Regions from separate parts of the Actinospica acidiphila genome, predicted to be linked through region 2. Evidence: riboswitches for the same ligand, from Rfam matches in the RefSeq annotation. Region 2 holds a riboswitch; the other holds the start of a gene.
What was found. A riboswitch is a leader RNA that binds a small molecule or an ion and turns the genes downstream of it on or off. The one in region 2 is predicted to bind S-adenosylmethionine.
Positions count from the first base shown of each region.

Region 1 (3,398 bases), 1.4 Mb from region 2:
TGGACGGCCGGGACCTGACCGCCGACGAGGCCGCCTGGGCGATGGACCTGATCATGCGCGGCGAGGCGACCGACGCGCAGATCGCCGGGTTCGCGGTGTCCCTGCGGGCCAAGGGCGAGACCGTCGACGAGATCACCGGCTGCGTGCGGGCGCTCTACGACCATGCCAACGTCATCGAGGTGCCCGGCGCGACCGTCGACATCGTCGGCACCGGCGGCGACGGCGCCAAGACGGTGAACATCTCCACCATGTCCTCGATCGTCGTCGCCGGCACCGGCGCGAAGGTCGTCAAGCACGGCAACCGCGCCGCGTCCTCCGCCTCCGGCGCCTCCGACGTGCTGGAGAAGCTGGGCGTCAACCTCGAACTGACCCCGCGCCGGGTCGCCGAGGTCGCCGAGGAGGCCGGCATCACCTTCTGCTTCGCGGTGAGGTTCCACCCGGCGCTGCGTCATGTGGCCGCCGCGCGCGGCCAGCTCGGCGTCCGCACCGTGTTCAACTTCCTCGGCCCGCTCGCCAACCCGGCGAAGGTCAAGGCGCAGGCCGTCGGCGTCGCCGACGCCCGGATGGCGCCCATCATGGCCGGGGTGTTCGCCGGTCGCGGCAACTCCACCCTGGTGTTCCGCGGCGACGACGGCCTCGACGAGCTGACCACCACCGGCACCTCCAAGGTGTGGGTGGTCCGCGACGGCGCGGTGACCGAGGAGACCTTCGACCCGCGCGACGTCGGCATCGACCTGGTCCCGGTGGAGGCGCTGCGCGGCGCCGACGCCTCCTACAACGCCGAAGTGGCCCGCCGGCTGCTGGACGGCGAGCGCGGCCCCGTGCGGGACGCGGTGCTGCTGAACTCGGCGGCGGCCCTGGTGGCCCTGGAGCCCGGCAGCGGCACGCTCACGGAGCAGATCCGCGCCGGGATGGAGAAGGCCGCCGAGTCCGTCGACTCCGGCGCCGCGCGGCGCGTCCTCGAACGCTGGGTCGCCGTCAGCAACGCGTAGGCCCCGCACGGCCGTCCCGCGATCCGGATACGGGTTGCGGGACGGCCGTCGCCTCGCGTACGTTCCCTCTCAGGTCATGAGTGACAGCCATCAGGCCCCGGCCGGCTGTCCGGCAACCCTCCGTCCGTGGCGGGGTGCCCCGGGTGAAGACCAGGCCGTGAGCAGCAGGGCTCACGGCAAGCGCGGACCCCTCGCACACCAGGGGTCCTGGTCGTCGAGGAGTCTTCCGTGAGCAAGCGAATGCGTTAGGGCGTCGAGCCCCGCCTCCGCACACCCTCGTCACTTTCCTCTCCGCGCTGGAGCGACGCGTCACGCCGTCCGCTCGCGCGAGGATCCGCCCTGCCCTCCGGGAGTTCCGTCATGCCTGCTGCCGCCACCGCCACCGCCGTACCCGCTGCCGCCGCCGAGCCGTCCGTCCCCACCCCGCTGCCCGTCCTCGGCCGGGACGTCGCCGTGCCCCTCGTCACCGGCGGCGAGGTCACCTACGCCGCTCTCGACTACGCCGCCAGCGCCCCCGCCCTCCAGCGCGTCTGGGACGACGTGGCCGCCTACGCCCCCTACTACGGCAGCGTCCACCGCGGCGCCGGCTACCTCTCCCAGCTCTCCACCGACCTCTTCGAGAACGCCCGCCGTACCGTCGCCGGGTTCCTCGACTGCCGCGCCGACGACCAGCTGGTGTTCACCCGCTCCACCACCGACTCCCTCAACCTGCTCGCCGCCGTCCTGCCCGACGGCTGCGAGGTCTTCGTCTTCGAGACCGAGCACCACGCGGCGCTGCTGCCCTGGCAGCGGGCGGGCCGGGTGACCGTCCTCGACGCCCCCGACAGCCCCGCGCGGGCCGTCGCGTCCCTGGAGCGCGCCCTCGCCGACCGTGACCCCCACGGGCCGGCCCTGGTCTGTGTCACCGGCGCCTCCAACGTCACCGGCGAGCTGTGGCCGGTCCGCGAACTCGCCGCCGCCGCCCACGCGCACGGCGCCAGGATCGTGCTGGACGCCGCCCAGCTCGCCCCGCACCGCGCGGTGTCCGTGCGCGAGCTGGACGTGGACTGGGTCGCCTTCTCCGGGCACAAGCTGTACGCGCCCTTCGGATCCGGGGTCCTGGCCGGCCGCGCCGACTGGCTGCGCGAGGCCGGGCCGTACCTCGCCGGCGGCGGCGCCAGCCGCACGGTCACCCGGCGCGCGGACGGGGGAGTGGACGTGGAATGGCACGAGACCGCCGCCCGCCACGAGGCCGGCTCGCCCAACGTCATCGGCGCCTACGCCATCGCCTCCGCCTGCAAGGCGCTCACCGAGGCGGGGTTCGAGGCGCTGGCCGCACGGGAGGACGCGCTGGTGCGCGCGGTGCGGGAAGGGCTGGCGGACGTGCCCGAGGTGCGTTTCCTGTCCCTGTTCGGCGACGACGCGCCCCGGGTCGGGGTGCTGTCCTTCGTGGTCGACGGCTGGAACAGCTCCCACTTCGCGGCGGCGCTGTCCGCGGAGTACGGCATCGGCGTACGCGACGGCCTGTTCTGCGCGCACCCGCTGGTGCGGAGGCTGCTCGGCGGCGACACGGGCGGTGCGGGGGAGTGCGGGGCGCCGGAGGCGGGGGCGCTGAACGCGATCCGGGTCAGCTTCGGGGCCGGCACGCCGGAGGAGCACGTCGCACGGTTCGTGCGGGCGGTGCGGGAACTCGTGCGGGACGGGGCACGGTGGACGTACCGCACGGTGGAGGGGCGGTGCGTGCCGGACCCGTCGGCCACGGACGGCCCCTCCGGCGCCTGAGGAGCGGAGCCGGGGAGCCCCGGGGGGTCAGCTGTCCAGCCCGATGGCGAAGGCGGCCTCGAGGTCGTGCTGGGAGTACGTCCGGAACGCCACGTGCGTGTCCGTGCCCTCCACCCCCGGGATCTTGCTGATGCTGCCGGGGATGACCTCGGCGAGGTCCTCGTGCTCCCGCACCCGCACCATGGCGATCAGGTCGTACGTGCCGGTGACGGAGAAGACCTCGCTGACGCTGTCCAGCGCGGCGATCTGTTCCGCGATCTCGGGGATCCGGTCCACGCTGGTCTTGATGAGGACGATCGCGGTGATCACGGCTGGTTCTCTCCCTCGGGGGCCGGAGCAGGGGCGGACTTCACTGTAGTCGCCCCGCCGCGCCACACCCACGCGCAGCCGAAGCCCAGCGCGAAGCCCACCAGGTGCGCCAGATGGGCCACCCCGGGGCCGCCCTCCGGCGTCCGCCCGGCCGCCGCCCACTGCAGCGCCGCCCAGAACGGCAGCACCGCCCACGCGGGCAGCCGTACCGGCACGAAGAAGGCGAACGGCAGGAGACTGGTGACCCGCCCGCGGGGGAACAGGAAGAGGAACGCCCCGAGCAGCGCCGAGATCGCCCCCGAGGCCCCGACCAGGGAGCGCTCGGAGCCGGCGTTG
Region 1 covers NZ_JABZEM010000002.1:5,505,275-5,508,672, forward strand. The annotation lists gene trpD (anthranilate phosphoribosyltransferase) at 1-992, shown strand, start outside; SAM riboswitch class IV at 1,065-1,181, shown strand; gene HXP48_RS24635 (aminotransferase class V-fold PLP-dependent enzyme) at 1,353-2,753, shown strand; gene HXP48_RS24640 (Lrp/AsnC family transcriptional regulator) at 2,781-3,062, opposite strand; gene HXP48_RS24645 (rhomboid family intramembrane serine protease) at 3,059-3,398, opposite strand, start outside.
Region 1: it holds a riboswitch for S-adenosylmethionine, as region 2 does, so the genes downstream of both, HXP48_RS24635 (aminotransferase class V-fold PLP-dependent enzyme) here and thrC (threonine synthase) in region 2, are expected to answer to the same signal.

Region 2 (3,398 bases):
ATTGCCCCCTCCGGATCTCTCACGGAGGGGGCAAAGTCCTGAACGCTCGGTAACGGTCATTACCGAAGGTAATGATCAGCCTCCGGCGACCGCCGGAATGATCGAGACGCCGGCACCCTCCGGGGTGGCCGTCTCCAGCCCCTGCTCGAAGCGCACGTCGTCGTCGTTGACGTACACGTTCACGAACCGGCGCAGCTTGCCCTGGTCGTCCAGGACCCGCGCGGCGATGCCGGTGTGGTTCTTCTCGAGGTCCTGGATGACCTCCCCGAGGGTGGCCCCCTCGGCGGCGACCTCGGCCTTGCCCCCGGTGTAGGTGCGCAGAATGGTAGGGATACGAACGGTAACGCTCACTTTGAACCTCCGGTCAGGAAATGGCGAAGCGGCTCAGACGAGCCCGGCCTCACGGAACGACTCAAGACTGGGACGAATCGTCGCCGTGAGCCCCGTCCCCGCCACCGCGTCCAGCGTCTTGAGCCCGTCCCCGGTGTTCAGCACCACCGTGGTGAGGGACGGATCCAGCACCCCGTCCTCGATCAGCTTCTTCGTCACGCCGACCGTGACCCCGCCCGCGGTCTCCGCGAAGATGCCCTCGGTCCGCGCCAGCAGCTTGATCGCCTCGACCACCTGCGCGTCCGTGACGTCCTCCACCGCGCCGCCGGTGCGCCGGGCGATGTCGAGCACGTACGGCCCGTCCGCCGGGTTGCCGATGGCCAGGGACTTGGCGATGGTGTCCGGCTTCTGCGGGCGGACCACGTCGTGCCCGGCCTTGTACGCGGTGGAGACCGGCGAGCAGCCCGCCGCCTGGGCGCCGAAGATCTTGTACGGCTTGTCCTCGACGAGCCCGAGCTTGATCAGCTCCTGCAGACCCTTGTCGATCTTCGTCAGCTGCGAGCCGGACGCGATCGGGACCACGATCTGGTCCGGGAGCCGCCAGCCCAGCTGCTCGCAGACCTCGTACGCGAGGGTCTTGGAGCCCTCGGCGTAGTACGGCCGCAGGTTGACGTTGACGAAGCCCCAGCCCTCGCCGGTCGGGTCGCCGATCAGCTCGGAGCAGAAACGGTTCACGTCGTCGTAGTTGCCCTCGATGCCGACGAGCTCGCCGCCGTAGACGGCGGCCATGACGATCTTGCCCTGTTCCAGGTCGTGCGGGATGAACACGCAGGAGCGGAAGCCGGCCCGGGCGGCGGCGGCGCCGACCGCGCCGGCCAGGTTGCCGGTGGAGGAGCAGGACAGGGTGGTGAAGCCGAAGGCGCGCGCGGCCTCCAGGGCCTGGGCGACGACCCGGTCCTTGAAGGAGTGCGTGGGGTTGCCGGAGTCGTCCTTGACGTAGAGGCCGCCGGTGACGCCCAGTTCGCGGGCGAGGTTGTCGGCCTGGACGAGCTTGGTCCAGCCGGGGTTCAGGTTGGGCTTGGTCGCCACGTCCGCGGGGACGGGCAGCAGCGGCGCGTAGCGCCAGATGTTCGCGGGACCCGCCTCGATGCGCTTGCGGAGCTCTTCGGTGTCGTACCCGGAGAAGTCGTAGGCGATCTCCAGCGGGCCGAAACACTCCTCGCAGGCGAAGACCGGACCGAGGGGCACGCGGTGGCCGCACTCGCGGCAGGACAGCGCGGCGGCGGGGCCGAGGTCGACGGTGTTCGCGGAGTCGGTGGTGCTTGCAAAAGTCTGCACAGCCATGGAGGCGAGGCCCTTTCTCCTCATCTTCCTCACGACGCACTTCGCCGTGAGACGGATTTGGCACCTTCCCTAGCCGGGAGCCTCGCCACGTCCGCGTGACAAGTACCGACTGGAGGGTTGCCGGGGCTTCATCGGGCCGTGTCCCTCTGCCCCTCTGGATGAGCGGTGTTCAGTTGTCCGCCCCGACACCCCCCGGGATGCGGGGTCCGTCGGCGCTGTTCAAGACTGTAACCGAAGGCCCGGACGGCGGAGAGAGCCGTCCGCACACCGAGATGGACCGCCCCCGGCCAGTGAGGAGTCCGCCGTGCTGGAAGAAGTCGAGCGCTGGCTGATCGAGCGCTCCTGGTCGGTTTCCGACCGTCCGCTGCACCGGATCCTGGCGGCGAAACGCTCCTCGGGACAGACGGTGAGCGTGGTGCTGCCCGCGCTGAACGAGGAGGCCACGGTCGGCGACATCGTCTCCGTCATCCGGCACGACCTGGTGCTCCAGGTGCCCCTGGTCGACGAGGTCGTGGTGATCGACTCCGGTTCCACCGACCGCACCTCCGAGGTGGCCGCGGCGGCCGGCGCGACCGTCGTCCACCGGGACGCCATCCTGCCCCGCCTGCCTGCCGTGCCCGGCAAGGGCGAGGTGCTGTGGCGGTCGCTGCTGGTCACGCGCGGTGACATCGTGTGCTTCGTCGACGCGGACCTGCGGGAGTTCTCGTCGGACTTCGTCACCGGCATCGTCGGCCCGCTGCTCACCGACCCCGGCCTCCAGCTGGTCAAGGCCATGTACGACCGGCCGATGACGACGGCCGACGGGAGCATCACCGGCGCGGGCGCCGGGCAGGGCGGCCGCGTCACCGAGCTGATGGCCCGCCCGCTGCTCAACATGCACTGGCCGCAGCTCGCCGGTTTCGTCCAGCCGCTGGGCGGCGAGTACGCGGCCCGCCGCGGCCTGCTCGAACAGCTCCCGTTCCCCGTCGGCTACGGCGTCGAGCTGGGCATGCTGGTCGACGCCCTGCACCTGGTGGGCCTGGACGCGCTGGCCCAGGTGGACGTGGGCGTGCGCAAGCACCGGCACCAGGACGGGCAGGCGCTCGGCCGGATGGCCGCCGCGATCTACCGCACCGCGCAGCTGCGGCTGGCCCGCGCGCATCTGCTCCGACCGTCGCTGACCCAGTTCGAGCGCGCCGGGGACGCCTTCGAGCCCCGCACGTACTCGGTGGACACCGAGGAGCGGCCGCCGATGCGGGACGTCGCGGAGTACCAGTCCCGCAAGGTGGCCTGACCCCGTCCGTCACCGACCGGTGTGACGCACCGGCACGTTTGAGGCCCGGGGGGCCGGGCTAGGTTGAGGCGTATGGCTTCAAGCTTCGGTGCAGCTCAGGTGCTGGTCGCCTCCAATCGGGGGCCGGTGTCGTACGCGGTGGCGGACGACGGTTCGCTGAGGAGCAGGCGGGGCGGCGGGGGACTGGTCTCCGGCCTCTCGGCCATCGGCCCCGAGTCGGGCGCCCTGTGGGTGTGCTCGGCACTGTCCGACGGCGACCGCGAGGCCGTGCGGCGCGGCGTCGGGGAGGACGGCGTGCGGATGCTGGACGTCCCGGCGGACGTGCACGCGGACGCGTACAACGGCATCGCGAACTCGGTGCTGTGGTTCGTCCACCACATGCTGTACCAGACGCCGCTGGAGCCGGTGTTCGACGCCGAGTTCCGCCGCCAGTGGGCGTCGTACGAGACGT
Region 2 covers NZ_JABZEM010000002.1:4,111,181-4,114,578, reverse strand. The annotation lists gene HXP48_RS18460 (ubiquitin-like small modifier protein 1) at 76-351, opposite strand; gene thrC (threonine synthase) at 385-1,674, opposite strand; SAM riboswitch class I at 1,692-1,839, opposite strand; gene HXP48_RS18450 (glucosyl-3-phosphoglycerate synthase) at 1,979-2,947, shown strand; gene HXP48_RS18445 (alpha,alpha-trehalose-phosphate synthase (UDP-forming)) at 3,020-3,398, shown strand, end outside.